DNA from 3 places in the Actinopolymorpha sp. B11F2 genome. Region 3 is predicted to be linked to each of the others. Evidence: predicted binding sites of a transcription regulator. Region 3 holds the regulator's gene; each other region holds the start of a gene.

Region 1 (10,269 bases), 670 kb from region 3:
ACGATCATGTACGAAGGGTACGGACCCGCCGGCGTCGCCATCCTGATCGAGTGCCTCACCGACAACCGCAACCGGGCGGCGGGCGAGGTCCGCACCGCCACCACGCGCAACGGCGGCTCGATGGCCGACGCGGGCAGTGTGTCGTACATGTTCAGCCGGCGCGGCGTCATCGTCCTCCCGCGTGAACAGGACGGCAAGGCGCTCACCGAGGACGACGTACTCCTCGCCGTGCTCGACGCCGGTGCCGAGGAGGTCAACGACCTCGGCGAGGCGTTCGAGGTGATCTCCGAGCCGTCGGACCTGGTGGCGGTCCGCACGGCCCTGCAGGACGCCGGTATCGACTACGAATCCGCCGAAGCGAGCTTTGTCCCGAGTGTGACCGTTCCGCTCGACGAGGACACCGCGCCCAAGGTGTTCCGGCTCGTCGAGGCGCTCGAGGACTGCGACGACGTGCAGAACGTCTACGCCAACTTCGACGTGTCCGACGACATCATGGAGAAGGTCGGCTAGCGACGGGTTCGCGTGGTTCGCCGGACTCGGGCATTGGCGACTCGCCATCAGCGTGGCGTGGCGTGCGCCGGACATAGCCGTCGCGGGCCGGTTACCGTGTTTGCGTGCAGCGGGACCTGACCGACGACGCGTCCACTGTCGAGTTCACGCGGCTCGACGGCTACCTGCTGCGTGAACGGATCGGCGAGGGCGGGATGGGCGTCGTCCATCGCGCCACCGACACCGACGGGCGGGTCGTCGCGATCAAGCTGCTCCGCCCGCACGTTGCCGGCGACAGCGAGTCGCGGGCGCGGTTCGCCCGCGAGGCGCAGGTGCTCGCACGCGTCCGGGGCCGCCACGTCGCCCAGGTCCTCGACGCCGACGTCGCGGCTGCCACGCCGTACCTCGTCACCGACTTCGTCGCCGGACCACCCCTGCACGAGGTGGTGGAGCGGGACGGACCGCTCGACGGAGCCGACCTCGCCGACCTCGCCGGTGACCTCGCCGACGCGCTCTGCTCGATCCACGGCGCCGATGTCGTCCACCGGGACCTCAAGCCCGGCAACGTCCTCCTCGATGACGGAATCGCGGTCGTCATCGACTTCGGCATCGCGCAGATCGCCGACGACACCCGCATGACCGTGCCTGGTCTGGTCTACGGAACCCCCGGCTATGTCGCGCCGGAGATCCTGCACGGTTCCGAGATCACGGCGGCCGCGGACATCCACTCCTGGGCCGCGACCGTGGCCTACGCCGCGACTGGACGCTCACCGTTCGGCAAGGGGCCACTGGAGGCGGTGGCCTATCGAGTCCTGCACGAAGGTCCGGACCTCGACGGCTGCCCAGACTGGCTGTTTCCGGTTCTCGAACTCTGTTTCGCCAAGGACCCTGCCGAGCGTCCCAGCGCACCGACACTCCTGCGCTGGCTCGAGACCGGCGAGCCGCCGCCGGACCGGACCGTCGCTCTGTCGCAGGCACCGGCTTCAGGCATCCCCGACACGCACCTGGGCAACGGATCGACCACACCCATGACCGGCGCCGCGTCCGAAGCCCCTCCGCTCGACGCCTACACCGACGACAGGTACGCGCCCGCGGGCGATGACCACGCCGACGGATACGACGGGTACGACGACAGGTACGACTCCGGCGCCGACTCGGCAGAGCCGTACACCGACGACGGCGAGGCCGCCGACACCGAGGAACGCACCCCCGAACCCTCCTGGCCGGTCTATCACGGGCCGGTCAGACCCCACCGGGTCGTGACCACGCTCGCGTTCGCCGTCCTCGCGACCCTGGCCGCCGTCGTGCCACTCATTGCGGCCGGGGCGTTGACCGGCTGGCTGGTGGTCAGCCGTACGGTCGACCGGTCGGCCCGCTTCCTCCGGCGGCGGCGCTCGACCAGGGGGCGTCGCGGACTCGACTCGGTGGCGGTCGGCGCCGCGCTTCCGTGGCACTTCGTGCGTTCGGTTCTGGTCACTGCGCTGACCCTGCCGATTGCCGTCACCGGTGCGGGCATCCTCGTCGGCGTCGTGGTCCTGTTCTTCTACGCGGGTGCGATCACGCCCCGCTGGGACCTGGTGGCCGGTGGCATCGGGCTCGTCGTCGCGGCGCTGGCCTGGTGGGGTGTCGAAGGTGAGGGCGTCCAGCATGGGAGCCAGCGGATCCTCTCCGCCGTACTCCGTCGCCGCTGGGTTTCCGTCGTGGCCGGGGCGGTGCTCGCGGTCTTGGCTCTGGTCCTCGCCACGGTTGCCAGTACCGAACTCATCCAGTGGTGGCCGTTGGAACAGGGGCCGCTGCCCCGGCTCGACTGGCCTGGCTGAGCCCGCCGGCGCCACCCGCCGATCCTGAGCCCGCCGGCGTCACCCGCGGATCCTGAGCCTGCCGGCGTCACCCGCGGATCCGGGGCCCGCCGGCGTCGCCCGCGGATCCGGGGCCGGCCGGCGCGTCGCCACGTCCTCGTGGCCGCGGGCCCGATAGCCTCCCGAACAGACGTTCGGCGGCAGGTGAGGCGGAGGGTCCAGGACCAGTGCGCGTGCTCGGAATCGATCCCGGCCTCACCCGCTGCGGCCTCGGACTGGTGGAGAGCGAGCACCCACGCCGGCTGGGCCTGCTGGCGGTCGATGTCGTGCGGACCCATCCCGACCTCGCCCTGGGCGGCCGGCTGCTCGAGGTCGAGCGCGTGGTCGCCAGCTGGCTCGACGAGCACACACCCGATGCCGTGGCGCTCGAACGGGTCTTCAGCCAGCACAACGTCCGCACGGTGATGGGCACTGCCCAGGTGAGTGGCGTCATCCTGACCGCGGCGGCGCGACGTGGCATCCCGGTGGCCCTCCACACGCCCAGCGAGGTGAAGGCGGCGGTCACCGGCAACGGCCGCGCCGGTAAGGAACAGGTAACCCACATGGTGACCCGGATCCTGTCCCTTCCCGCCAAGCCCCGCCCGGCCGACGCGGCCGATGCCCTGGCGCTCGCGATCTGCCACCTGTGGCGTGGCCCTGCCGCCGCCCGGATCGAGGCCGCCCGGCAGGCCGCGGCGGGGCGGAGCCAGAACCGCCGCGGCCCGGTGGGTCGTGGCCGCCCGCCGGTCGTCGCCGCGCGGGAGGCTGTCGGCGCCCGCTGGCACACTGCCGCTGCCGTGTCCACGAAGACCGTTCAGCCCACACAGTCCGCCGAAGGTGCCGGCGAGCCGCACCGGAAGGGTCCTCGATGATCGCATTCGTACGAGGCAAGGTCGCATCTGTCGGACTCGACTCCGCCGTCGTCGATGTCGGCGGCATCGGGATAGAGATCCGTGCGACACCGGGCACGCTGGCCGACCTGCGGGTGGACGCGACCGCGAGCGTCCCGACCAGTCTGGTCGTCCGGGAGGAGTCGCTCACGCTCTACGGCTTCGCCGACGACGACGAACGCATGGTCTTCGAGCTCCTGCAGACCGCCAGCGGTGTGGGGCCAAGGCTCGCGCAGGCCATGCTCGCCGTGCACCGGCCCGACGACCTGCGTCGCGCGGTCGCCCGCGAGGATCTGGTGGCGCTGACCAAGGTTCCCGGGATCGGCAAGAAGGGGGCCCAGCGCATCGTGTTGGAGCTCAAGGACCGTCTCGGCGCACCCACTGCCGGTACGGGTGTCGCGGCGAACGGAACTCCCGTGCCGACCGCCGCCGGCGGCACCGCCGCATGGCGGGTCCAGGTACGCGGTGCACTGCTCGGCCTTGGCTGGTCGACGCGGGAGGCAGAGACCGCACTCGACGCGGTGGAACCCCTGGCGCAGGAACAGGCCGAGACAGGCGCGGCGCCGGAGGTGGCGAGCCTGCTCCGCGCCGCCCTTCGTACGCTCTCCCGGGCATGACATGCCGTGGGAAAAGCCTCTGCCGGGGAGCTGATCGATGACCTCGTACGCCGACAACGGCGATCACGTGGGCGGCGAGCGTCCAGGTGGGCGCTCTCTCGTCGAAGCGGACGCCCGCGTCGACGAGACGACGGTCGAAGCCGCGCTCCGGCCGCGCACGCTCGAGGAGCTGATCGGGCAGTCCCGGGTCAAGGACCAGCTGGGGCTGGTGTTGGAAGCCGCACGCAGTCGCGGCCGGCCACCGGACCACGTGCTGCTCTCGGGCCCACCAGGGCTGGGGAAGACGACCTTGGCGATGATCATCGCGGCCGAGCTCAGCGCGCCGCTCCGGATCACCAGCGGGCCCGCGATCCAGCACGCCGGCGACCTCGCCGCCATCCTGTCCTCCCTTGCCGAGGGCGAGGTGCTGTTCCTCGACGAGATCCACCGGATGAGCCGTCCCGCCGAGGAGATGCTCTACATGGCGATGGAGGACTTCCGGGTTGACGTCGTGGTCGGCAAGGGACCTGGCGCGACCGCGATCCCGCTGGAGATCCCGCCGTTCACGCTGGTGGGTGCCACCACCCGGTCGGGTCTGCTACCCGGTCCACTGCGCGACCGGTTCGGCTTCACCGGGCACCTGGACTACTACGAAGTGGCCGAGCTGGAGGAGATCGTCACCCGGTCCGCGCAGCTGCTCGACGTCCCCGTCGCCGACGACGGCGCGCACGAGATCGCCAGCCGGTCCCGGGGCACGCCCCGGATCGCCAACCGGCTGCTCCGCCGGGTCCGTGACTACGCCCAGGTCCGTGCGGACGGTGTCGTCCGCCACGACGTCGCCCGGACCGCCCTCACGCTGTACGAAGTGGACGAGGACGGACTGGACCGGCTCGACCGGGCCGTCCTCGACGCCCTGTGCCGACGGTTCGGCGGCGGGCCGGTGGGCCTGTCGACCCTTGCGGTCGCGGTCGGTGAGGAGCGTGAGACGGTCGAGGAGGTCGCCGAGCCGTTCCTCGTCCGCAACGGCTATCTTGCCCGCACCCAACGCGGCCGGGTGGCAACTCCCGCGGCGTGGCGCCAGATCGGCCTCGCGGTGCCGGCTGACTCGGCGTTCGGACAGACGCCGAGCCTGTTCGACGACGACCCGGGCGACGACTCGACATAGAGCCGCGTTCGGTCGTCTAGACTCCGCCGATGGCCGTGGGGCCACGGCCGTGGTCACACCCACGAGAGGTGCCCTGCGTGAGGGTGCCAGGGAAGGAACGACCTCATGCTCCTCAGTTCCGCCGCCGGCGGCGCCAACGTCTGGGCACTGCTGCTTCCGGTGTTGTTGCTGGTGTTGTTCTGGGTCGTCGCGATCAGGCCACAACGCAAGCGCCAGCGCGAGACCGCCGAGATGCAGCAGAAGGTCCAGCCCGGGCAGCAGGTGATGACCGGCGCTGGGCTGCTCGCGACCGTCCACTCGGTCGAAGCCGACGCCGTGGTCCTCGAGATCGCACCCGGTGTCTACGCCCGTCACGTCCGGCAGGCGATCGTCCGGATCATGGATTCGCCCACCGACGGCGACTCCACCGCCGATGCGGAGTCGACGTCGGAGGACCCCGCCAAGGGGAGTGGAAGCTCGTCGACGCCAGAGGGGCCGATCAAGGAGTCCTGAGGTCTCGGGGGACGGGGAGCCGAGGTGGCAACCAGGAGGCCGCACCCGTGGCGAGCGGTCGGTGTCGTGACACTCGCCCTGGTCGTGGGTGTCGCGACGATGGCGCTGCTCGGGGTGTGGACGCCCCGGCTCGGACTTGACCTGCGTGGCGGCACCTCGATCACGTTGACGGCGCGGCCGACCGCGGGCCAGGGCTCGGTGACGCCGGAGAAGCTGAACGAGGCCGTCGACATCATTCGCAACCGCGTCGGTGCCATCGCCGAGGCGGAGGTCACCACCCAAGGCAGTGACCACATCATCGTCGAGGTCCCCGGCGTAGGGCAGGACGAGATCGTCGCCTTGGTGGGATCGACAGCCGAGCTGCGCTTCCGCCAGGTCCTCGCCGTCCAGGCGGCGGGCGTGGAGGCGCCGGAACCGAGGGCGTCACCCAGCCCGTCCGCCTCGCCCAGCCCGTCCGCCTCGGCCACGGTAGGTGCCACGCCGACACCCAGCCCTTCGGGGGCCAACCGCAGCCGGGCAGCGCCGCGAATCGCCCCGATCCTGAAGCCGACGCCCAGTCCGACGGTGACGCCGACCGATCCGGCTGAGCCGGATGAGCCCACGACGCCGGCACCGGCACCGCCGGGCACGAACGAGACCCAGGTGTCCACGACCGGTCCCACCTCCGAGCAGCAGTCCGCCCTCCTGGCGTTCCACTGCGAGGACTACAAACCGGCCAAGGACAACCCCGGGACTCCGCTGCTCGCCTGCGACCGGGAGGATCGGGCGAAGTTCGTCCTCGGACCGGCCCTGGTGCTTGGCACGGAGATCGCTGACGCGACGGCCCAGCTCCCGCAGTCCCAGCCCACCTGGGAGGTCGGGCTGAAGCTCAAGGGCGACGGTCCGAAGAAGTTCGCCCAGGCCAGCAGCCAGATGGTCAACCTCACCGAGCCGCTGAACCAGTTCGCGATCGTCCTCGACGGGAAAGTCGTGTCATACCCCCGGATCGTCCAGCCGATCACCGATGGCCAGGCCAGCATCACCGGTAGCTTCAGCCAGCAGGAGGCCACCGATCTCGCCAACGTCCTCAAGTACGGCGCCCTGCCACTGTCGTTCGAGACCAGCCAGGTCTCCGCGGTGTCGCCGACTCTTGGGAGCGACCAGCTCGTCGGTGGTCTGATCGCCGGGTTGATCGGGCTCGGCCTGGTGGTGTTGTACTCGTTCTTCTACTACCGCGGTCTCGGACTGGTTGTCGTCCTGTCCCTTGCCGTCGCGGGCGGGATGACCTACATCGCCGTCGTTCTGCTCGGGTCCGGCCAGGGCTTCACTCTCACCCTGGCCGGCATCGCGGGCCTGATCGTGGCGATCGGCATCACGGCGGACTCGTTCGTGGTGTTCTTCGAACGCCTCCGCGACGAGGTTCGCGACGGTAGGAGCCTGCGCACCGCGGTCGAGGCCGGATGGCTGCGCGCCCGCCGGACGATCCTGGCGGCGGACTCGGTGTCCCTGCTGGCGGCGATCGTCCTGTACACGCTGTCGATCGGCAACGTCCGGGGCTTCGCCTATGCCCTGGGCCTCACCACGTTGGTCGACCTGGTGGTGGTCTTCGCCTTCACCAAGCCGTTACTCACACTCCTGGCCCGGACCCGGTTCTTCGGAGAAGGTCATCGGTGGTCCGGGCTCGATCCGGCGCACCTCGGAGTCTCGGCGGGCAGGTACCGCGCCGGTGCCTCCAGACGCGTCGTGCCGAAGGAGGCGTGACATGTCGCGCCTAGGAACGCTCGGCCACCGCCTCTACACCGGTGAGGTCTCGATCGGCTTCATCGGGCGCCGGCGGTGGTGGTACCTCATATCGGTCGTACTCACCCTGCTCGCCATCGGCGCGGTCCTGCTCCGCGGGCTGAACTTCTCGATCGAGTTCCGGGGTGGCGTCGACTTCCAGGCGCCGGTCTCCTCCGGATCGGCAGGGGTCGCCATCGCTCCCGTGCGTGAGGCCGTCGCGGATGTGGAGGTCACCGGCGCCTCGGAACCGATCATCACCGCTGTCGGCGACAGGCAGATCCGCGTCGAGACCCCGCCGCTGACCAACGCCGACATCTCGACGGTACGCAAGGCGATCGGCGAGTCCCTCGACGTTCCGGCCGCCGACGTGGCGTACTCCAGCATCGGTCCCACATGGGGCGGGCAGATCACCGACAAGGCGCTCATCAGCCTTGCGGTCTTCCTCTGCCTCGTGATGGTGGTGATCTGGGGCTACTTCCGCGAGTGGCGGATGTCGATCTCGGGGCTCGTCGCGCTGCTGCACGACGTGGTGATCACCGTCGGCATCTACGCTCTGGTCGGTTTCGACGTGACACCAGCGACCGTGATCGGCCTCCTGACGATCCTCGGCTACTCCCTCTACGACACCGTGGTCGTGTTCGACAAGGTACGTGAGAACACCCGCGGCCTCGTCGCGTCAGCCCGGTCGACCTACAGCGAGGCGGCGAACCTCGCCGTCAACCAGACGTTGGTGCGTTCGATCAACACGTCGGTCATCGCGCTGCTCCCGGTCGCCGGCATCCTGTTCGTCGGCGCCGGGCTGCTGGGGGCAGGCACGCTGAAGGACCTTGCCCTGGCCCTCTTCATCGGCATCGCGGCCGGCACGTACTCCTCGATCTTCATCGCGACGCCTTTGCTGTGTGACCTGAAGGAGCGGGAACCCGCGATGCGCGCACTCTCGAGGCGTGCTGAGCAGCGTCGCCGGCCGGGTGGGAAGCAGCTGGGCGCGCCGGTCGTGGTCACCACGGCAGGCGACGGTGACCCGACGGGGTCTTCGCCACTCGTGGCCGCCCAACTGACCCAGCCGACGCAGGCGAGAGGTTCGGTGGCGGTCGCGGCCGGTCGAGCCCAGCCACAACGACGCAGCCGGTCGGCCCGACGATCGAAGGGACGAGGCCGATGAATGACCTCCACACCATCGGAGACCTCGTCCGCCACCACATTCGCGACATCCCCGACTATCCCCAGCCAGGCATCCTCTTCAAGGACATCACGCCACTCCTCGCCGACGCCACCGCCTTCGCCCAGGTCATCGAGGCGCTCTGCGCACCGTGGCGGAACCACCAGCCCCGGGTCGACAAGGTGGTGGGCATCGAGGCACGCGGTTTCATCCTGGCCGCGCCGGTCGCGCTGGCCCTGGACGTCGGCTTCGTCCCGGTCCGCAAACTGGGCAAACTTCCCGCTGCCACCCATACGCAGGCGTACGACCTCGAATACGGTGAAGAGACGCTCGAGGTGCACCAGGACGCATTCACGCAGGGCGAGCGGGTTCTCCTCATCGACGACGTGCTCGCGACCGGTGGCACGGTGGAGGCGGCCGGCCAGCTGATCCGCGCTGCTGGTGGCGTCGTGGTGGGCGCCTCCGTCCTCCTCGAAATCACCGCCCTCGATGCCCGCGCGCGACTCGGCGAACTCAGTGTCCATTCGCTGTTGGCGGTGTAGGAGCACCCCGTAGTTGCAGGTGCTCCCCGCGACGTGCCTGGCCCCTGGCCGCGACCAGCCGAATCCGGGGTGCGGTCTGTCCGATCTGCCCGGCCCGGAGGTGCCACCACCCAGGCCGACCGTGTGGCCGGCGGCACTTGCGAGACACGCCGGAGCGGTCATCTTGTGGACGGTGACGCTCGGATCCTGAGCCGGTGCCCGTAAACTGGTGTCTTGCCGCCCCGGAGGGAGCGCTGTGGCTGAGGAGACGATCCCGCCCGCGTCGGCGCGCGGTGATACTGACCGCCCGCCGCGACGCTCTGCAGGCGCGTCCAGCAACGGCGCCCCGGCTACCGCGACGGTCTCCCTCCCCGACTCCAGCGAGCCGGCCAGCACCACCGAGCAGGACCAGCAGCGTGGCGGCGGCGGTCGACGAGGGTCGGTCCAGGGCCTGGGCGGCCCATTTTCCGGTTCGTCCCGTCGCATGCGAGAACGACTGGCCCGACTCGGACGTTCCCCCCAGGGCAACCCGGTCCTGGAGCCGTTGTTTCGAATCGTTCGTACGACCCACCCCAAGGCCGACCTGGCGCTGATCGAGAAGGCGTTCCGCACCGCGGAGAAGTGGCACCGGGGGCAGTCCCGCAAGAGCGGTGACCCGTACATCACCCATCCGGTCGCCGTGGCGACAATCCTTGCCGAGCTCGGCATGACGCCACCCACCCTGTGTGCGGCGCTTCTGCACGACACGGTGGAGGACACGCCTTACAGTCTCGAGGATCTTCGAAAGGACTTCGGCGACGAGATCGCGATGCTCGTCGACGGTGTCACCAAGCTCGACAAGGTGAAGTACGGCGAATACGCGCAGGCCGAGACCATCCGGAAGATGGTCATCGCGATGGCAAAGGACATTCGCGTCCTCGTCATCAAGCTCGCCGACCGCCTGCACAACATGCGGACTCTGCGCTATCTCTCGCAGGCGAAGCAGGAACGGACCGCGCGGGAGACGCTGGAAATCTACGCATCCCTCGCGCACCGCCTCGGTATGAACACGCTCAAGTGGGAGATCGAGGACCTGTCGTTCGCCACCTTGCACCCGAAGCTCTACGACGAGATCGTCCGGTTGGTGGCCGAGCGGGCGCCGTCGCGCGACGAGTACCTCGCGAAGGTGATCGACCAGGTGCAGGGCGACCTTCGCGGCGCCAAGATCAAGGCCACCGTCACCGGCCGACCAAAGCACTACTACTCGATCTACCAGAAGATGATCGTGCGCGGCCGCGAGTTCGGCGACATCTACGACCTCGTGGGCATCCGGGTCCTGACCGACTCGGTGCGCGACTGCTACGCGGCACTCGGCGTCA
Region 2 (10,269 bases), on a different contig from region 3:
GGAGGGAAACCCTAGGCTCGTACGCCATGACGGATCGCTTCCGGGTCGTCCCGGCCGCCTATGTCCTGCTCCGCCGCCACGGGAGCTCCGGCGACGAGGTGCTGCTCCAACTACGTCAGAACACCGGCTACATGGACGGCCACTGGGCGATGGGCGCCGCGGGACACGTGGAAGCCGAGGAGTCCGTGCTGGACTCTGCCTGTCGGGAGGCGCGTGAGGAGCTGGGCGTGCTCATCGAACCAGCCGACCTCACGCCGCTGACCAGCATGCACCGGACCGGGGGCAACCAGAGGCCGATCGACGAGCGGGTGGACTTCTTCTTCGAATGCCGACGATGGAAGGGCGAACCTCAGCTCATCGAGCCCGCCAAGGCCGCGGATTTGCGCTGGTTCCCGCTCGACGCGCTGCCCGATCCGGTCGTACCGCATGAGCATGTCGTGCTCCGCGGTCTCGGCGAGGACCGGCTGGCGCCCATCCTCACCTTCGGCTTTCGCTGAAACCCCTTGTTGACTTCTCGATCGGATGCCGACGACACGTCCTAGTGTCCTGCGCCGGACACTAGCCCCGACGCATGACGGGCAGACCCGCAGGAGACCATGGGGCGGTGATTCTCGAACACGCGTTACTCCCCGTGCTGCCCGGTCAGGAGGCAGAATTCGAGGGCGCCTTCGCCCAGGCGAAGGAGATCATCGCGCGCATGCCCGGCTTCGGCGGGCTCACCCTCTCGCGTTGCCTCGAACGACCGAACACCTATCTCCTGCTGGTGCAGTGGGAGCGGCTGGAGGATCACACCGAGGGTTTTCGCGGCTCTGCCGACTACCAGGAATGGCGACGCCTTCTGCACACGTTCTACGAGCCCTTCCCCGTCGTGGAGCACTTCTCGCCAGTCCTCACGGCGTAAGCCCGCCTTACTCCTCGCCGGAGAACCGTTCCCACGCCGACTGCCGGCTGATGCCGAGGGTTTCACCGATGCGCGCCCAGGTCACCCCGCGCTCACGCAGGATGCTCACGTGCTCGGCGACAGCCCGCTCGACATGATCCGGCGCGGTGTCGAGCCGAGCGATGCTGGCCAGCAGGTCCTCGGTGCTCCGGCCCTGCAGGTCTCCGAAGAGCTGGCCGCTTTCTTCGGCGATGACCTGCTCGGCCAGGCGGATGCACCCGTCGCAGATGAAGACGGCCGGACCGGCGACGAGCCGGTCGACCTCCTCCTTGGACTTGTTGCAGAACGAACACCGCAGATCCGAGGGCGATATCTGGGTCGAGGACACCGGCTTCCGCCTCCTTCGCACCATGGCGTCAGGATATCCCTGACGCATTGTCAGGTTAGGCCTGACAGGGTGCAAGGGTCAAGTGTCGTGCGACGCACCCAAACCGCTCGGCGCGCTCTGACCGCGATGGTGACCGTGGCCCGGGGTCTTCGGTCGCCTGTGCGGTCTGACAATTCTTCGACGGGCAGCCCGGAACGGCCGGACAGTGGATCCTGGTCGCAGGAGATGCGCTGCTGCAGCAGGGGCGACCATCGTGAGCAACCTCGAACGCCGCCGACTACGGAACCGTCTACACCGCGCCATCGACGCCCTGCTCCACCGGGACGAACCGACCGTCTCGCAGTTGCCGAAGCGTTCGCCGTACCTCATTCGTACGACCGGGGACGCCGACGGGCCGGACGAGCCGCCCGCGTTGCCGCCAGCCCTCGACTTTCTGCTCCGGCTGGGTGAACTCCTGCTCCGCAGCGGCGCGGGTTCGGTCGACGTCGAGGCATCGGTCCTCGCGTCCGCGGCGGCGATCGGGCTGCGCGACGTGGAGGCTTCCGTCACGTACACGCAGGTTCTGGTGTCCATCGCCGTCGGTGACGCCGATGCACCTGTGACGGATCTGCGGATCGTGCGCGCCCGGGCGGTGGACCACAACCGGCTGGTCGAACTCCACCAGATGGTCCTCGCCCTCACCGAAGGCGAACTGGCCCCGACCGCTGCGTACCAACGACTCCGGGTCATCGAAGGGGCGCCGAAACGCTATCCGCGTTGGGGTGTCACGGTCGCGTGGGGCGCGCTCGCGAGCGCCGTCGCCGTCCAGTTGGGCGGTGGGCTCCTGCTGGTGATGGTGACCTTCTGCACGACCGTTCTCATCGACCGGATCGGCCGGCGGCTGGCTCACCGCCACGTGCCCGACTTCTACGTGACCTTCGCCGGTGCCGCGATCGTCACCTCGGTCGCCGCAGGTCTGACAGCTGTCGGCCTTCCGGTACAGCCGCCGCTGGTCGTTGCCGGGTGCGTGGTCGTTCTGATGCCCGGACTCGCGTTGTTGGCGGCTGTCCAGGACGCACTTACCGGCTTCATGGTGACCGCAGCCGCGCGGACGATGGAGGTCCTGCTGCTTTCCGCGGGAATCATCGGTGGTCTGGCGGTCGCGCTGATCGTCGCCAGGCAGGTGGGAATCGTCATGCCGGTCCAGCCGCCGCCGCCGTTCACCCTGTTGGGACTACCGCACCGGTTCCTTTCGGCCGGCGTGGTCGCCGGCGCCATGGCGGTGGGATTGTACGTACCGCTGCGGCTGGTTCCGGCCATCTTCCTGCTCGGAGGCTCTGGGTACGCGGCGTTCCTGGGCCTGGACCACCTGCTCTCCTCACCGTCGACCACCCGGGCGGTGGTGGCGGTCGGCATCGGTGTGTGCGGCTACGCCGTCGCTTCGCGCCGCCGGCTGCCGGCCCTCGCGGTGGTCTTGCCGGCCATCGTTCCGATGCTGCCCGGCCTGACGATCTACACCGCGATGCTCCAACTCACACAAGGGAACAGCTTCCTCGGCATCTCCCATCTGCTCATCGCGGCGACCGACTCCCTGGCACTGGCGGCGGGTGTCATCTTCGGCGAGTTCCTGGGTCAGCCGTTACGGCGTCGCCTCCCGCGGTGGGAACGCCGCTATGCCGGACCGCGTCTCGTCGGCCCGCTGCGGATCCGCCGCAACCGTCAGGTCGTGCGACTGTCACACAGTCGTCCCGGTCGTACGCCGCCGGACGGACAGGGCTGACCCGACGGGCACGGGCAGCGTTCTGTCGTGCACGGGCGTTACGCTCCATGACGTGCGCGTGGTCAGCTCACTCCTGCACCCCGACGATCTGGCACGACTGGTCGAGCGGGAGTACGACGTTGCCGGACCCGTGGTGGCGAGGCTGCTGCGCCGGGGATTCAACGACACCTACCTGCTGGCCGACAGCGCCGGCGAGCGCCGGATTCTTCGGATCTACTCGCGCGACAAGTACTGGGTGCGGTCGGCGGACGATCTGCTCTTCGAACTGGAACTCCTGAACTATCTGGCGAGTGCCGGATGCCCGGTGTCCCATCCGTACCCGCGTCGCCGCGGCGACCTGCTCGGCGAGCTCGAGGCACCTGAAGGTGAGCGGCACTTCGCGCTGTTCACGTTCGCGCCCGGCGGACCCCCCGGCGAGGACGGCTCGCTCGACATCGAACGCGCACGCGCCCTCGGCACCGGGATCGCCCGGCTCCACGTTGCCATGGACGGGTTCGGGTCACCAAGGCATCGATACCACCTCGACCTCGAGCGCCTCGTCGACATGGCCGTCACCGCCATCGCCGAGCACGTCGGTCCCCACCAGCAGGCCAGCTACGCCGAGCTGTGCACACTCACCGAACGCCTGAGGGCGTACATCACCCGGCTCGACCTTCCGGAGCATGCGTACGGCCTGATCCATGGCGACCTCTACGGTGGGAACATCCACCTCACCTCCGCCGGCGAGTTCGTGGTGTTCGACTTCGACCACTGCGGCTTCGGGTGGCGGGCGTACGACCTGACGAACTTCTACCCCCGCCAGGACTCCTCGGACGCGAAGCGGGAGGCATGGCCCGCGATCGCCGCCGGCTATGCGTCCGTGCGGGCGTGGAGCGAGGCCGAACAGCGGGCCATGCCGGCCTTCGCCGCCTGTCGCGAGCTCTGGGATGTCGGCGACTGGCTCGGAGCGGCCCACTGGGCCGGCCACGAGGTGGCACCCGAACGGCTCAGCCAGCGCGCCCTGGACCGGGTACGCAGAGCCCTCGGTTCGTTCAGGTGGGAGGGCTGAACGTCCAGTCGATCCCGCGGGGCTGGCCGCCGAGCTTGCCACCAGCCGCTGTGTAGGCACGGATGGCGGCCGGATTGTCGTCGTCGGTAAGAACCCACATGCCGTAGCACCCATGCTCGGTCGCGAGATCGGCCAGCCGGCGGACCAACGCCCGACCGATTCCCCGGTTGCGGAAACCCTCGACGACGCCCAGCTCGTAGAGGAACATCTCGGTTCCCTTGTCCGGGTGCGTCATCTCCACGCCAGTGACCATCCCGACCGGCTCGCCTTCGACGTAGGCAACCAACAGATGATGATCGGGCGTACGCAGGAACCGCTCGGCGGCGTCTGGCCGCGGCTGCTGATCGAAACACGCGGCGGCCGCCATCACCTCGGCGACGTCTTCCGGGCCCAGCCGAACGATCCGGATCTTCTCAGGTCCGGTCTGTGTCATGCGCGGATGCTAACCCGGAATCCGCAACCGAGCCGCTCCTGGATGAGGGGCACCTTCCTCCAACGGTCGTTCCTGTGGGGGACCCTCCGCTCAGGAGTGCGCGCCACGTCAATCGGGGAGCATCGGCACCGACAGGCCCTGGTCGCGGCCGAGGAGCACCGCGCGGGTGACGGCGCCCGTGCCGAACCGATCCCGCACGTTGTCGAGCGCGGCGTCGAGCGCTGTGCCGCTCTGGCGATCGAACGGCAGCTCCAGCTGGATCGCGGCGTCGTCGTCGAGGTTCGCGATGGCGATCCCGACGAGAGTGAGGCCCTTGCGCTCGATCAGCGGTCCGGCCGCGGTGAGCAACCCTCGCGCCGTCGCCAGGATCGTCTGCGTGTGCGCGGTCGGCCGGGGCAGCGTGTGTGACCGGGTGGCGCGCGTGTAGTCGTCGAAGCGCAGCCGGAGTACGACGGTCCGCCCGAGCCGGCCAGCCGCCCGCAGCCGGCGGGTGACCCGATCGACCAGGCCGACGAGCGCCGCGTCGATGGCCGCGGACGACTTGGGCGAGCGGCCGAGCGCCCGCTGTGAGCCGATCGAACGCCGCCGCCGACCGACCTGGACCGGTCGCGGGTCGCGGTTGTGGGCCAGTGCGTGGAGATGCCGGCCCGCCGCCTGGCCGAGCATCGCCACCAGCGTCCGCTCCGCGAGCTGGGCGACCTCACCGACATGCGTGATCCCCCGGTCGTGCAGCTTGCGGGCGGTCACGGGCCCGACCCCCCAGAGCCGCTGCACCGGCAGGGGATGCAGGAAGTCGAGCTCACCATCGGGAGGGACGACGAGCAGCCCGTCGGGCTTCGCCACCCCACTCGCGACCTTGGCGAGGAACTTGGTGCGCGCGACCCCGACCGTGATGGGCAGACCCACCTGGGCGAGAACGTCGTGGCGGAGTTGCCGCGCGATCTCGACGGGCGTCCCCGAGATCCGCCGCAACCCGCCGACGTCGAGGAATGCCTCGTCGATCGACAGCCCCTCCACCAGCGGCGTCGTGTGCCGGAAGACCTCGAAGACCGCCTTGCTGGCGTCGGAGTACGCCGACATCCGGGGCGAGACGACGATCGCCCGGGGGCACAGCCACCGCGCCTGCGCCCCACCCATCGCCGTGCGTACGCCATAGGCCTTGGCTTCGTAGCTTGCGGCGAGCACCACGCCCCCGCCCACGATGACCGGCCGGCCGCGCAGGCGTGGGTCGTCCCGCTGCTCGACCGAGGCGTAGAACGCGTCGAGGTCGGCATGCAGGATGGTCGCCTCACCACTCGCCACGAACACATGTTCGCATCCCCCGCCGACAGTCGCGCCAGCGATTCGCTACACATGTCCAGGCGACGATCCCTTGCCGGCTCAGATCGAACCGGCACAACAGGATGCGCTGCTCGTCGTCGACGATGAGCGCGCGGACCGCATGTCGAAGACGTGGGCGCACCGGCCCCACCCTAGGACGTGCCGGTTCATCTCCGCGCCAGGCGGATGGGGCCCTCGCTCCCCGATGGTCGCGCGTACGACCTCAGCCGGCGCGCTGGCGTTCGCGGTAGGGCGCGGGCGTCCGCGCCAGCACGGTGGTCTTCCGCCCCCAGAACTGCTCCCACGTCGCCTCGGCCTCGGCCACGCCGCGGGCGTACGCCTCTGTCGCCTCGTCGGACTCGTCCCACTGGTCGTGACCCTCGAACTCAGTCGGCCCGCGACCGAGCCTCTCGGCAATCAGCTGGTCGTACACCGGTGTCTCGCTCATCGATGCTCCTGTAGCCCGCGTGGCTTGACGGCGGTGCGTCTCAAAGCCGCCGGGCCCATCCCTGCCCCGTAGCGTCGACCGAGAAGTCGATCACGTCAAGTCCCTGACCGAAAGCAAAGAGTAAAGATTCTCTGCGGTTGGCTCGCGCTGCGAGACCTGGTCCACCAGCGTCGGCGTAGGGTCGACCGGCCAGAAGCGTGCGGCGCCTCTGTCGCTCGCTGGAGTGAGGAGGCGGGCGTCGAATGAAGATCACCGCGGTGGAGATCCTGCGACTGCGCGGCCCGGCACCCGAGCGGCCTTCGTGGTACCGGCAGAGCAGGCCCCTCGCGCACTACCCCCAGCACGCGCCGACGTCTCGGTGGCAGAGCCGCTCGGCCGACCCGGGCGTCCAGGAGGCCGACTACCTCCAGATCCGCGCCGGCGACCACCTCGGTCTCTACGGACCCGTCGACCGGCCGGCATCCACCGTCGTGACCAACGAGCTGCGCGACTTCCTCATCGGCAAGGACCCGCGCGCGATCGCGATCGTGTGGGACCAGATGAACCGCCGTGACCGGCACTCGCGGTCGAGCTACCCGATGATGGCGATCAGCGCGGTCGACAACGCCCTGTGGGACCTTGCCGGCCGGCTGCACGGCGTTCCCGTCTACGAACTCCTCGGCGGACCGCGGGCCGCGACCGTCGAGGCCTACGCCAGTACCCTCGGCACGTCGCTCGACGAGGGCGCCGCCGAGGACCGGGCCCGAGCGCTGGCCGACGCCGGGTTCGCGCACCAGAAGTGGTTCTTCGCCTACGGCCCTGGTGACGGGCCCTCCGGCATGGCGGCCAACGTCGACCTCGCCCGCCGACTGCGTACGGCCGTGGGCGAGGACGTGGAGCTGATGTTCGACGCGTTCATGAGTTGGAACCTGCCGTACGCACGGGAATGGCTGCGCCGGGCCGGGCAGTTCCGTCCGTACTGGCTCGAGGAGCCGCTGCCACCCGACCAGCTGGAGGCGACGGCGACCCTCAACCGGGAGTCCGAGGTCCCCATCTCCGCCGGCGAGCACCTCTACGGCAGGTGGGAGGCGCAGCGCTACCTCGCGGCCGAAGCCGTCTCGATCCTGCAGTCCGACCCCGAATGGTGTGGCGGGGTGTCCGAGCTCGTCCGCATCTGCACCGTCGGATCGCTGCACGGCGTGCCGGTCATCCCGCACGGTCATGGCATCCGGGCGGCGCTGCACGGCGTGGCAAGCCAGCCGCCGAGCATCTGCCCGAGAGTCGAGTACCTGCTGGAGTTCATGCCGTTCAAACTCCACTTCGAACAGGCGATTCCCACGCCGGTGGACGGCCGGATCACGCTCGGGCCGGAGCCGGGATTCGGCATCGCGTTCGACGAGTCGCGCATCGACGACATCCGTACGTTGTAGCAATGCCTGCGGCCGGCGAGGTGCGCATCGCAGGCTGCTCACCTCGGGTGCGTACCCGCACCACCTGCGCGGAAGGCGCCGCGCGTGCGGTTGCCAGACTGTCCTGCATGGAACCGACTTTCGTCCTGGTGCACGGCGCGTTCGGCAATTCGTTCAGCTGGGCACCGATGCAACGCGAGCTCGCACTGCGCGGGCACCGCTCGCTCGCCGTCGACCTGCCCGGCCATGGTTTCCAGGCCGCGTTCTCGCCCGCCTACCAGGCGCCGCAGGACCTCGCCGCCCTGGCCGCGGCGCCGACGACACTCAGTGGGGTCACCCTCGCCGACAACGTGGAGCACGTCTGCGAGGTCGTACGCCGCGCCGCCGAGCACGGGCCAGTCATCCTGGTCGGACACAGCCGCGGCGGCCTCACGCTGACCGGCGTCGGCAATACGGTTCCGGCCCTGATCGACCGGATCGTCTACGTCTCTGCCTGGTGCTGCGTCGACCTGGCGCCGATGGACTACGCATCAACCCCCGAGCACGGACCACCGAGTCTCAACGAGACCAACACGGCTCTCGTCGGGGATCCGAGGAAACTCGGCGTGATCCGGCAGAGTTTCCGGATGGCCGACCCCGACAAGCTGGCCAGACTGAAGGCCGTGCTCGCGGACGACTGCACCGGGGCCGAGTTCCTCGCCTACCTCAACACGCTGGAGCCGGATGAGAATCTCGACGTCGGTGGGGACGACGCGCGTGCGCAGGCTGACACCTGGGGCCGCGTTCGGCGTACGTACATCCGACTCACCCGCGATGCCGCCATACCGATCGGTCTCCAGGACCGCTTCATCGCCGAGGCGGACGCACTGACGCCGGACAACCAGTTCGACGTGCACTCCCTCGACAGCAGCCACGTTCGGTTCCTCGTCCACCCGGAGGACACGGCCGCGATCCTGGCCGGCCTGGCGACGTAGGCGAACGGGTTTCGCTTGCTCCGACCGACCCGGATTCACTGTCCGACGAAACGACACGCCCGGGCGCTCGTTGACTTTCGGACGGTCCCGCGGCGCCGCCCGCGCCGGCGCGACGCCGCGCGGATCTGACCCGTTCGGCGAGACGCCAACTCGTAGCGTGCTACGGTGGGCACAAGTTGCAGTTGTGGTTCCCATGAACGTTTGTGTGCGCCTGCTGGTTACTCACCAACGGGCGCATTTCTGTTTATCCGGACCTTTCTCCGGAGGGTCGAACAACGCAGCGACACCGGCTCGCACCGTGCGAAGCCGGCACTGCCACCCTGAAGGAGACAGCGATGGCGACAGGCACAGTGAAGTGGTTCAACGGTGACAAGGGCTTCGGCTTCATCGAGCCGGACGGCGGCGGCGCCGACGTCTTTGCCCACTACTCCAACATCCAGGCCCAGGGCTTCCGTGAGCTGGCCGAGGGCCAGAAGGTGGAGTTCGACGTCGCGCAGGGCCAGAAGGGCCCCCAGGCGGAGAACATCCGCCTCGTCTGAGCACCTGACGACCGCGAAGACCGCGCCCTTGCCAGCTGGTGAGGGCGCGGTTTTTCATGCCAGCGGTCGAAGGGGGTTTCGTGCGGTGACGGTTTGCGGCCCTCCACCGTCGGCGACGTCACGCATCGATCAGGTGCTGGCGCGGTCCGAAGGCGCGGGCCTGTGCCCTGCGGACAAGACGACTCGCAGCCGGCCTGCCGAGCGCTCCGCCGAGTGCGCCCAGGAGGAGTGCCGGAAGCGCGAGCCACCACATGCCGAGCACGCCACTGTCGCGGGTACCGCTCGGCACGTTGAGTCCGTTCACGTTCTCGTTCCTGGCACCGCCGGGGTTAGCCGGACTGGCAACCTCGTCGGCGGCAGCCTCGTCGGCCGGTTGGGGGACGGACTCGACCGGGAGGCTTGCCGTCCCGTCGAGCATCCCCCAGCTTCCCAGCAGCGCGAGAAGCCCCTCCGGATCCGGCGAACGGTGCCACACCCCGGCCCCGTCCAGGTCAACCAGGTCGCCTTCCCACGCTTCCCGGGTGTTGATCCACACTCCCTTCTCGGTATCGACCAGGATGCGGTCCAGCCGCCAGATGGAGATGTCGTGCATGAGCCAGGTGACGTTGATCTGTGAACCACCCGGGTCCAGGACCTGATCGACAGGTGCGCCCTTCTGCGCGACGGGACTCTCGTCGAGTGCGCGGGTCAGGAGCGCGTACTCGTCGTCGGAGTGGTACGCCGATGCCGTGACGCCCTTCTGCGGCGAGACGACGAGGACGCTCGTCGGTCCGCCAGCGTGTGCCGTCCCCGGCCCGAGTGCGAGAAGGCCCACCATCGCGCCCACCAGAGCGAGGACCAGGCCGCGCGCGCGACGGACAGGGTGTGTGGATGCGTACGTGGAGCGGGACATGAGTGGCTCCTTCGATGACCGCGGCGTGGTCAGACGCCAGTGCTACACCGCTCCCCGTCCCCGCGTTCCCGGATCCCGCATCGCCCAGGCCCGCGGCGCCATTCACCGTGACGCCGCTCGCGGCACGGCTCGCGTTCAGGACGCTGACCGGGCGATCTCGATCGCGCGCCGCTTGTCGGCCACGCCCTCGAGGCGGAGGG
Region 3 (10,269 bases):
CCGTCCTCGGTCACCGAGGCCGCACCCTGGATAGTGAGATCTGTGTCGGCGAGCCAGCCGACGTAGCCGGGATTGTCCCGGATCTTCTCCAGTTCGCCATTGGTGAGGTCCAGGCGGTAGACGTCATGGAGTTCCGGCCTGTCCCTGTTGATGGCGAGCAGCATCGTGGTCGGGTGCCAGCGGTTGTGGCCGAGGACCCGCACCTGCACGTTGTCGTACGGCGTCACACACCGCTCGGCGCCGGACTCCAGGTCGAGCAGGTGCAGGCGCCAGTTCTCGTCGCCGCCCTCGTCCTGCAGGTAGTACAACGTCCGGTCGTCGTGGCAGAAGCCGAAGACCCGGATCCCGCGGCCGCGATCACGCGTCACTGGCGTCGCCTGGTCCGGTTCGTCGACCGGGCCGACCCACACGTTGAGCACGCCCTCGTCAGGAGCGAGGTAGCCCAGCCGGGTGCCGTCGGGGGAGACGGTGGGGGTGGCGTACGTCGGATTGCCGAACAGGACCGCGCGGGGGATCAGCGGTACGGCGTCGTAGGTCATGAGCAAATCCCACCACATGAGGGGCCGTCGGCGGGGAACCCGGGCGGTATAACCTCGCGGGATGGCCGAACCAGCGCGGGATTCCCGCGACGCCCCGCCATCGACGTCGGACCGGCCGGATCCCCGTGTGCGTGAGTTGCTCCAGGACGCTGTGACCGCGCTCGCCGGCACCGAGCGGCCCGGACAGGTGGTCATGGCTGAGGCCGTGACGCGCGCGATGGAGCGTGGTGAACACCTGGTCGTGCAGGCCGGAACGGGTACGGGGAAGTCCCTCGCCTATCTCGTTCCGGCGTTCCTGCATCCGGGTGGGGGCGAGCGCCGCCCGGTCGTGGTGGCGACGGCCACGCTGGCGCTGCAGGCGCAGCTGGTCGGCCGTGACCTTCCCCAGCTGGTGGATGCGATCGAGAAGAGGCTCGGCCGGCGACCGTCGTACGCCATTTTGAAGGGACGGCACAACTACGCCTGTCTGCACCGGGTTCGTGACGGCGTACCCGACGAGCAGGGAGCGCTGGTCGAGAGAGTCGACACGGGGCCGCTCGGCCGGCAGGTCCTGACGTTGCGGAACTGGGCGAAGAACGAGGCACAGACCGGGGGCAACGGCGACCGCGACGCGGCGCCGACCCACCAGGACCGCGCCTGGGCGCAGGTGGCGGTGTCGTCGCGGGAGTGCCTGGGCGCACAGCGCTGCCCCTATGGCGACGAGTGCTTCGCCGAGCGTGCCCGGGAGCGTGCGCTGGCCGCCGACGTGATCGTCACCAACCACGCACTGCTGGCGATCGACGCCCTGGAGAACGTCCCCGTGTTGCCCGACTACGACGTCGCGATCGTCGACGAGGCGCACGAGCTGGCCGCCAGGGTCACGAGCACGGCGTCGGCGGAGCTGGCGCCCGGCATGGTGCAGCGCGCGGCGCGCCGGGCCCGGTCCTTCTGCGACGGCGGCGAAGCCGACCCGTTGGAGGACGCGGGCGAGACCCTGCGCGCTGCCCTCGCCTCGGCGTCGCTCGGCCGCGTGGAGTCCCTGGGTGGCGAGCTTGCCACGGCGGTCGCGCTCGTCCGTGACAGTGCACGTGCGGCGTGGTCGGCGTTCCCGGGTGAGAAGAAGGACCCCGGGGGCGATGCCGAGAAGGAGTCGGGACGCCGCCAGGCACGGGCCTACGTCGAACAGGTCCGTGACATCGCCGATCGGATCGCGGCGATGTCGCCCCACGACGTCGTGTGGGTGGCCGAACGCGAGCGTGGAGGGCCTGAACTGTGCGTGGCGCCGCTGTCCGTGTCGGGCCTTCTGCGGGTGCACCTGATGGCCGAGCGGACCTGCATCCTCACCTCGGCGACGTTGAAGCTGGGCGGCGACTTCGACGCGGCGGCTCGGTCGGTGGGCCTGCGACCGGTCGACCGCCTCCCTGATCCGCCGGAAGGCCACGAACCGGCGGGCGACCAGCCAACAGGTGACGGGCCCGATCGTGACCGCCCAGAAGGTGACCGCGCGGATGGTGACCGCGCAGGCGGTGACCGCCCAGAAGGTGACCGCCCGGATGGTGACCGCCCAGCTGGTGACCGCCCAGCTGGTGACCGCGCAGGCGGTGACCGCCCAGGTCGTGCGGCTGGCAGTCACACAGGCGGTGAGATCGCAGAACCCGGCGGCGCTTCCACCGACGCGGCCGCGGCGGCGGGCACGGACGTCGTGGAGCCCTTGCCGTGGCGTGCGCTCGATGTCGGTTCGCCGTTCGACTACGGCCGGCAGGCGATCCTCTATGTCGCCCGACGATTGCCGCCGCCGGGGCGTGGTGGCATCTCGGAGCGCACCTTGCAGGAGCTGGCACAGCTCATGGAGGCCTCGGGCGGCGGGACACTCGGCCTCTTCTCGTCCCGCCGCGCCGCGCAGGACGCCGCGGCCGCGGTTCGGGAACGCCTCGGCCTCGAGGTGCTCTGCCAGGGCGAGGGGCAGCTGGCGGAGCTGCATCGCCGGTTCGTGGACGAGCCGCGGACGTCGTTGTTCGGCACCTTGTCGCTCTGGCAGGGACTGGACGTGCCGGGCGACACCTGCCAGCTCGTGGTCATCGACCGCATTCCGTTCCCGCGCCCCGACGACCCGCTCGCCTCGGCCCGGCAGCGCGCCGTCGACGAGGCCGGCGGCAACGGCTTCATGGCGGTGGCGGCGACCCATGCCGCACTGCTGCTCGCCCAAGGCGTCGGCCGGCTGATCCGGCGTTCGTCCGACCGCGGGGTGGTCGCCGTGCTCGATCCCCGGCTGGTCACGGCCCGCTACGGCGGCTTCCTGCGGGCGTCACTGCCACCGATGTGGTTCACGCCCGACCGCGACGTCGCCGTCGGAGCGCTGCAGCGTTTGCGCGCCGCCCGCGACGCCTGATCAGTCCGGCATGCGTACGCAGATCGCGATCGGGGTCTGTTGGCGGCCCTGACCGAACGGGTTGTCCCGGAACAGTTCGCAGAAGAAGCCGGGGCGGCGATCGGTGTCGTGTCCCAACACGTCACGGCCGAGGTCGTTGGAGTCGATGACGACGGTGCCCGCCAGCGTCCCGGCGATGTCCTCGGGGAGCTGGGCAGTCACGGCGTCGGTGATGGCCGCGGCCACCTTGCCAGGGTCCTTGGGCGGAAGCTTCGCCGAGACATTGGACGGGAACGCCGAATAGGACGTCGGGCCGTCGATCGCGTTGACCCGGTGCCCGGCCACGACGTAGAACCATCCGCGCTGGCGGACGGCCTTGCCGACGACACTGGCTGCTGCCGCTGCCAGGATCCTGGGAAGGCCCGCCTCGTTGATCGCCAGCTGCATCGTCCAAGGGCTGCCGAGTCCGATGCCGTGCGGCGTGCGCTGGACCAGCCGGGAGAGGACCCTGGCCGCAGGCCCCGGGTCGATCTCCCAGGTGAAGTAGGACCGTCCCTGCGAGATCGCCACGATCTTCTCGCTCACCACGACGTACCACGGTCCCTCGAAGACCCCGCTGAAGTGGGGACTCTCCGCGACGAGGCGCGCGGCGTCGCGGACGTAGGCCGTCACGCGGGCCGGCACGTCGTCGCCGCGGGCGAAGAGTTCGGTCTGGAGGGGGATGCGTGCCCATCGCATCCCTTCGACCTCCACGACCAGGCTCTTGCCGTCGTTCGGGGCCAACGGCTCCTTCGCCGGCGGTGGATCGTGCGGGACAGCGGACCGCGCGTGGTCAGCTCCTGACGTCGCGTCGGTCCCCGTCGTGGAGTTTGACATGCTTCTCCCGGTCGTCAGGTGGTGTGCGCGGCACCCTGACAGGTCAGACGCGCCGCAGGACCGCGACGACCTTACCGAGGATCACGGCGTCGTCTCCAGGAATCGGCTCATAGGCCGGGTTGTGCGGCAGCAGCCACACCTGCTTGCCGCGCCGGCTGTAGGTCTTGACGGTGGCCTCACCGTCGATCATCGCGGACACGATCTCGCCCAGCTCGGCCGTGGGTTGCTGGCGAACCACCACCCAGTCGCCGTCGCAGATGGCCGCCTCGACCATCGAGTCGCCCTTGACCTTGAGCAGAAACAGCTCACCCTCGCCTACCAGCTGACGGGGGAGCGGCATGATCTCCTCGACAGCCTGCTCGGCGAGGATCGGTCCACCGGCGGCGATCCGGCCTACCACGGGCACGAACGCCGGCGTGGGATGAGCGTCACCGCTGTCGGTCTCGTCGTACGTCGTCATCCGGGCACTCGAGACGGCCCGGCGGTGAGTGTCGGGGAACAAGACCTCGAGCGCGCGGGGTCGGTTGGGGTCGCGCCGGATGAATCCCTTGGTCTCGAGGACGCGGAGCTGGTGGGCGACCGATGAGGACGAGGTCAGACCGACGAGCTCGCCGATCTCGCGCATGGCAGGTGGATATCCCCGGTTTTCGACCGACTCGCGGATGACTTCCAGGATTCGGCGCTGCCTGGGCGTGAGGCCGGTGGCGTCCGGCGGCCCGTCGGGCAGTTCGCGCACGGCCGCGGTGGAGGAGTCGCGATCGGACTTCTTCCGCTTGGGCATAGCGGTGTTCTCCTTCCGAGGGTTTCCAGGAAGGGCTCCCGGGTTCCCGCCGGGTGCCCACATCGAGGAGCGTAGGGCCTCCGTCATCCACTTTCAAACATCTGTTCGACGGCGTGTCGCGAGCGTGTCGCGGACCGTGCAGGACGCCGCTCGCGCCCACCTGGCCGATGGGACGGTCTGCCTGGCCGACGTGGGCGGGGCTGGTCCTCTCCCACCGGAGAACCTGTGGCCTCGAACCTATTTTCGACCCTGCGGTCTGGCGGGCTGTCGGTGGGGTGGTGTAGAAAATCGTCCAGACGTTCGATCGAACAGTCGTTCGACGTCGAGCAAGGTCGAGGTTCGTTCCCTCGCCGTAGGAGGTCGGCACATGAGTAGCAGTGCGCCAGTCGTGCACATCGACGAGTTCCGTTCCCGGCGGACCTCTCGGGCGAGCGCGCCCCACCTCCCGGAGGCACTGTCGGACAGTGGGCGGCTCGAGGGGGTCCCCCGCAGGGGCGCCGCCGAGCGCTCTCCGGCGCGAGCCCGGCGCGGTCCACGGCCGCGGCTGGTACGGGCGTGTCATCGAGGGCTGGTGGCGGGTGGGCCCGCGCAGGCGCCGGTCACCCTGACCCGGCGGGGCCGGGTCGCCGTTCTGGTGATGACGCTGGTCTTCCTCGCGCTCGGCGTCCTCGGCTCGGTGGTCCTGTTGCAGGGCGCGTCGGCCGCCGACGCGGGCTCTGACGGTGGTCAGTCGGTCCGGACCAGGACGGTGACGGTGGCGCCAGGGCAGACGCTGTGGGAGATCGCCGCACGAGTGGATCCTGATGCCGACATCCGGGCCACGGTCGAGGAGATCTCCCGGCTCAATGGCCTGACGAGCGCCGGTGACCTGGAGATGGGCCAGTCACTCGTGGTCCCAGTTCGTTCCGGTAGCTGACATCGCCGCCCCGAGGGTCTGGCCGGCGACACGCCCGGCTATCGCGGGTTGTGTCCCGCCTTGCGCCACCTGACCTGCAGCGACGCGGGGAGAGGAGTGTCGCCGGCGCGCCGAAGCTTGCATGGGTCTGGGCGACCGACGTACGGTACCCCTAGATGTGGTAGTTACAGAGTTGTAAGTCGTCCACAGGTTGTGATTCGAAGCCCACAGGTTCTCCCCAGGGAATCCACAGTCTCATCCCCAGGGACAGCGCGATCTGGGCCCCGAACCAGGACATGTCGGGCAGATCTCGACGGCAGGGCCCGATCATCTGATCACCCCGCCGCCTGGACCCCGAGGAGCGCGCGTCATGCACTGCCCTTTCTGTCGACACCTCGACAGTCGCGTCGTCGACAGTCGTACGACCGACGACGGCACCGCGATCCGGCGCCGTCGCCAGTGCCCTGAGTGCGAGCGTCGCTTCACGACCGTCGAACAGGTCACCCTCGCCGTGGTGAAGCGCTGCGGAGTGACCGAGCCGTTCAGTCGGGACAAGGTCGCGGCCGGTGTGCGCAAGGCGTGCAAGGGACGGCCCGTCGACGAAGATGCCCTCGCGCTCCTCGCACAGCGCGTCGAGGAGGAGATCCGGGCTAGCGGTTCGGCCGAAGTTCCCTCGCACGAGGTCGGGCTCGCGATCCTCGGGCCGCTGCGGGAACTCGACGAGGTCGCCTACATGCGGTTCGCAAGTGTCTACCGGAGCTTCGCGAGCCTGTCCGACTTCGAGACCGAGATCGCGCTTCTGCGCGCCGAGCGGGCCGAGACGGTTCCCGAACCCACACCCGAGCGGGAATCCGCCCACCCCTAGGAGCTGGGCCACGACGGCCGAACGGGACCAGGTGGAGACGGCTCGCCACAGACCCGTTCCTGGGCAGGCGAGGGGAAGCGTCCGGCCCAGGAACACCAACACACCAGAAGGAACCAAGGAGAGGCAGCATGACGGAGACGGTGAGCGGCTCAACCCGCGGGGGGGCGAGGGGACGTACGAACAAGGGACTGAAGATCTCGAGGGTCTTCACGAAGCCCGGTTCGCACCCCTACGACGAGGTGACCTGGGAGCGCCGCGACGTCGTACAGCAGAACTGGAAGACCGGCGAGACCGTCTTCAGCCAGAAGGGCGTGGAGTTTCCCGACTTCTGGTCGGTGAACGCCTCGACGATCGTCACCACGAAGTACTTTCGGGGTGCCGTCGACACTCCGCAGCGGGAACAGAGCCTGAAACAGCTCATCGACCGGGTGGTCAAGACCTACCGACGGACTGGCGAGGAGCACGGGTACTTCGCGTCTCCCGCCGACGCCGAGATCTTCGACCATGAGCTCACCTGGATGCTGCTGCACCAGTACTTCAGCTTCAACAGCCCCGTCTGGTTCAACGTCGGCACGCCGTCGCCGCAGCAGGTGAGCGCCTGCTTCATCCTGGCGGTCGACGACTCGATGGACTCGATCCTCAACTGGTACAAGGAAGAGGGCCTGATCTTCAAGGGCGGCTCCGGCTCGGGTGTGAACCTCTCCCGCATCCGCGCCAGCCGCGAACTGCTCTCCTCCGGCGGCACGGCGTCCGGGCCGGTGTCGTTCATGCGCGGTGCGGACGCCTCGGCCGGGACCATCAAGTCCGGCGGGGCGACCCGGCGCGCGGCGAAGATGGTGATCCTCGACGTCGACCACCCCGACGTGGAGGAGTTCATCGAGACGAAGGCGCGCGAGGAGGACAAGATCCGTGCCCTCCGCGATGCCGGCTTCGACATGGACCTCGGCGGGGCCGACATCCACTCGGTGCAGTACCAGAACGCCAACAACTCCGTCCGGGTCTCCGACGAGTTCATGCGTGCGGTCGAGGACGGCGCGCCGTTCGGCCTGCGGGCCCGGATCACCGGGGACGTTCTGGAGAAGGTCGACGCCAAGGGGCTCTTCCGCAAGATCTCCGACGCGGCATGGGGTTGTGCCGACCCCGGCCTGCAGTACGACGACACGATCAACGACTGGCACACCTGCCCCGAGACCGGTCGGATCACGGCGTCCAACCCATGCTCGGAATACCTTCACCTGGACAACTCCTCGTGCAACCTCGCCTCGCTCAACCTGCTGAAGTTCCTGACCGACGACGGGCGCTTCGAGACCGACACCTTCGTCAAGGCGGTCGAGCTCGTCATCACCGCGATGGACATCTCGATCTGCTTCGCCGACTTCCCCACCCAGGCGATCGGTGACACGACGCGGGCCTACCGCCAGCTCGGCATCGGCTACGCCAACCTCGGCGCCCTGCTGATGGCCACCGGGCACGGCTATGACTCCGAAGGAGGCCGGGCGCTCGCGGCGGCGATCACCTCGCTGATGACGGGCACCGCCTACAAGCGGTCTGCCGAGCTGGCGGGGATCGTCGGTCCGTACGACGGCTACGCACGCAACGCCGAGCCGCACAAGCGGGTCATGCGCAAGCACGCCGCTGCCAACGACGCCGTACGCTCGATCGGCGCGATGGACCGCGAGGTTCTCAAGGCGGCAGGCGCGGCCTGGGACGGCGCGTTGAAGATCGGTCAGAAGAACGGCTACCGCAACTCCCAGGCCAGCGTGATCGCACCGACCGGCACGATCGGTCTGGCGATGGACTGCGACACGACCGGCGTCGAGCCTGACCTGGCGCTCGTGAAGTTCAAGAAGCTGGTCGGCGGCGGGTCGATGCAGATCGTCAACAACACGATCCCGCGCGCGCTCGACAAGCTCGGCTACCAGCAGGAGCAGGTCGAGGCGATCGTCGAGTACATCTCCGAGCACGGCCACGTCATCGATGCACCGGGACTCAGGCCGGAACACTACGAAGTGTTCGACTGCGCCATGGGCACTCGGGCGATCAAGCCGATGGGCCACGTGAAGATGATGGCGGCGGTGCAACCGTTCGTCAGTGGCGCCATCAGCAAGACCGTGAACATGCCCGAGACGGCGACGGTCGAAGAGGTGGAGGAGATCTACTTCCAGGGTTGGAAGCTCGGCCTCAAGGCACTCGCGATCTACCGCGACAACTGCAAGGTCGGTCAGCCGCTCTCCGATGCGCGGGCGAAGAAGAAGTCGGCCTCCCAGGAGGCCGAGGCAGAGGCTACGGAGAAGGAGGTCGTGGTCGAGTACCGGCCCACGCGTCGCCGGCTGCCCAAGTCCCGCCCGTCGCGCACGACGTCGTTCACCGTGGGCGGCGCCGAGGGTTACATGACGGCCGGCTCCTACCCCGACGACGGGTTGGGGGAGGTCTTCCTCAAGCTCGGCAAGCAGGGGTCCACCCTCGCGGGTGTCATGGACGCCTTCTCCATCGCGGTGTCGATCGCCTTGCAGTACGGCGTTCCGCTGGAGACCTTCGTCCAGAAGTTCACCAACCTGCGGTTCGACCCGGCAGGCATGACCGATGACGCCGATGTCCGCATGGCGCAGTCGATCATGGACTACATCTTCCGGCGGCTGGCTCTCGACTACCTGTCGTTCGAGAAGCGTGCGGCCCTCGGCATCTACTCGGCCGAGGAACGGCAGCGTCAGCTCGAGACGGGTTCGTACGAACCGATCCCGGAACCTGACGATGCCAGCGACATCGGCGATGCGGCCTCGCTCACCCAGGAGGGGAGCGGTACGGACGACGACGCCGGGCCGGAAGCGTCCCGGGTCGCACAGGCGCAGGCCAAGCCGGCCCCTCGGGAGGCACACACGTCGACGGAACTCCTCGAGGCGATCCAGGGTCGGACGGCCGACGCGCCGCTCTGCTTCACCTGCGGAACGAAGATGCGTCCGGCAGGGAGCTGCTTCGTCTGCGAGGGATGCGGCAGCACCAGCGGTTGCAGCTGATCCGCGTGGACCCCGGCAGCCCGGGCGGGTGAGTCGAGAGGCTCGTTCGCCCGGGCTGTCCGGGTTCTGGTTTTGCCGTCCCTGGCGGCGGGGCGGCCGATTCCGAGCTCTGGTCAAACCGGTGCGACAACGATGGCCAGGTCCGGCAGGATTGCACCTCGTGCTCCTGACTCTGACGACCACTGCCGAACCCGCCACCGATCTGGGCTATCTGCTCCACAAGCACCCGGGGCGGGCGCAGGAGTTCGCCGTCGCCGGTGGCACGGCCCACGTGTTCTACCCCGAGGCGAGCGCTGCCCGGTGCACGGTGGCGCTCCTGCTGGAGGTGGACCCGATCGGGCTTGTGCGTGGCAGGCAGAGCCGTTTCAGGGACGCGTTCGCGCTGGGCCAGTACGTCAACGACCGGCCGTACGTCGCCTCCAGCATGCTGGCCGTCTCGCTTGGCAAGGTCTTTCGTACCGCTTTGTCAGGGCGATGCGACGCCCGGCCTGAGCTCGCGGCGACGGCGCTCCCGCTCGAGGTACGGATACCTGTCCTGCCGTGCCGTGGAGACCCGGACCTCGCCAAGCGGCTCTTCGCGCCGTTGGGCTGGCAGGTGCAGGCGGACCGGATCATGCTCGACGAGGCGATTCCGGACTGGGGAGCCTCGCGGTACGTCGATCTTCGACTCGTCGGCCGTCTGCGGTTGGCCGACGCGCTCAACCACTTCTACGTCCTGCTGCCCGTGCTGGATGACGACAAGCACTACTGGGTGGGCGCGGACGAGGTGGAGAAGCTCGTCAGAGCGGGCTCCGGGTGGCTCGCGACCCATCCGGACAAGGCCTTGATCACTCACCGGTATCTCGCCCATCAGGCGGGTCTCACCCACAGTGCGCTGGCCCGCCTGGCGGAGGTAGACGACGCGGAGCCGGCGGAGCTCGACAACGCCGTCCCCTCGTCCACTGGCGCCGAC

The links. Region 3 encodes LexA, which represses DNA repair genes until DNA is damaged. Its sites were predicted from a motif close to TCGAACANNTGTTCGA; they were not measured.
Region 1: a site for LexA is predicted at 2,471-2,486, ahead of ruvC (crossover junction endodeoxyribonuclease RuvC). Genes of this name have one in related genera too.
Region 2: a site for LexA is predicted at 5,953-5,968, ahead of dinB (DNA polymerase IV). Genes of this name have one in related genera too.

Annotation. Positions count from the first base shown of each region.
Region 1 is NZ_JBEFTX010000001.1:91,023-101,291, reverse strand. It holds gene ABN034_RS00495 (YebC/PmpR family DNA-binding transcriptional regulator) at 1-510, shown strand, start outside; gene ABN034_RS00490 (serine/threonine-protein kinase) at 615-2,309, shown strand; gene ruvC (crossover junction endodeoxyribonuclease RuvC) at 2,522-3,199, shown strand; gene ruvA (Holliday junction branch migration protein RuvA) at 3,196-3,834, shown strand; gene ruvB (Holliday junction branch migration DNA helicase RuvB) at 3,872-4,978, shown strand; gene yajC (preprotein translocase subunit YajC) at 5,084-5,470, shown strand; gene secD (protein translocase subunit SecD) at 5,495-7,210, shown strand; gene secF (protein translocase subunit SecF) at 7,212-8,393, shown strand; gene ABN034_RS00455 (adenine phosphoribosyltransferase) at 8,390-8,932, shown strand; gene ABN034_RS00450 (RelA/SpoT family protein) at 9,396-10,269, shown strand, end outside.
Region 2 is NZ_JBEFTX010000003.1:192,840-203,108, reverse strand. It holds gene ABN034_RS07360 (NUDIX hydrolase) at 27-497, shown strand; gene ABN034_RS07355 (antibiotic biosynthesis monooxygenase family protein) at 572-901, shown strand; gene ABN034_RS07350 (ClpX C4-type zinc finger protein) at 909-1,268, opposite strand; gene ABN034_RS07345 (threonine/serine exporter family protein) at 1,522-3,027, shown strand; gene ABN034_RS07340 (phosphotransferase enzyme family protein) at 3,080-4,075, shown strand; gene ABN034_RS07335 (GNAT family N-acetyltransferase) at 4,059-4,508, opposite strand; gene dinB (DNA polymerase IV) at 4,617-5,810, opposite strand; gene ABN034_RS07325 (hypothetical protein) at 6,052-6,276, opposite strand; gene ABN034_RS07320 (enolase C-terminal domain-like protein) at 6,519-7,685, shown strand; gene ABN034_RS07315 (alpha/beta fold hydrolase) at 7,793-8,638, shown strand; gene ABN034_RS07310 (cold-shock protein) at 8,974-9,177, shown strand; gene ABN034_RS07305 (hypothetical protein) at 9,296-10,069, opposite strand; gene ABN034_RS07300 (hypothetical protein) at 10,205-10,269, opposite strand, start outside.
Region 3 is NZ_JBEFTX010000001.1:760,027-770,295, reverse strand. It holds gene ABN034_RS03490 (S9 family peptidase) at 1-539, opposite strand, end outside; gene ABN034_RS03485 (ATP-dependent DNA helicase) at 601-2,907, shown strand; gene ABN034_RS03480 (hypothetical protein) at 2,908-3,762, opposite strand; gene lexA (transcriptional repressor LexA) at 3,806-4,543, opposite strand; gene ABN034_RS03470 (LysM peptidoglycan-binding domain-containing protein) at 4,911-5,459, shown strand; gene nrdR (transcriptional regulator NrdR) at 5,809-6,303, shown strand; gene ABN034_RS03460 (vitamin B12-dependent ribonucleotide reductase) at 6,432-9,317, shown strand; gene ABN034_RS03455 (3' terminal RNA ribose 2'-O-methyltransferase Hen1) at 9,478-10,269, shown strand, end outside.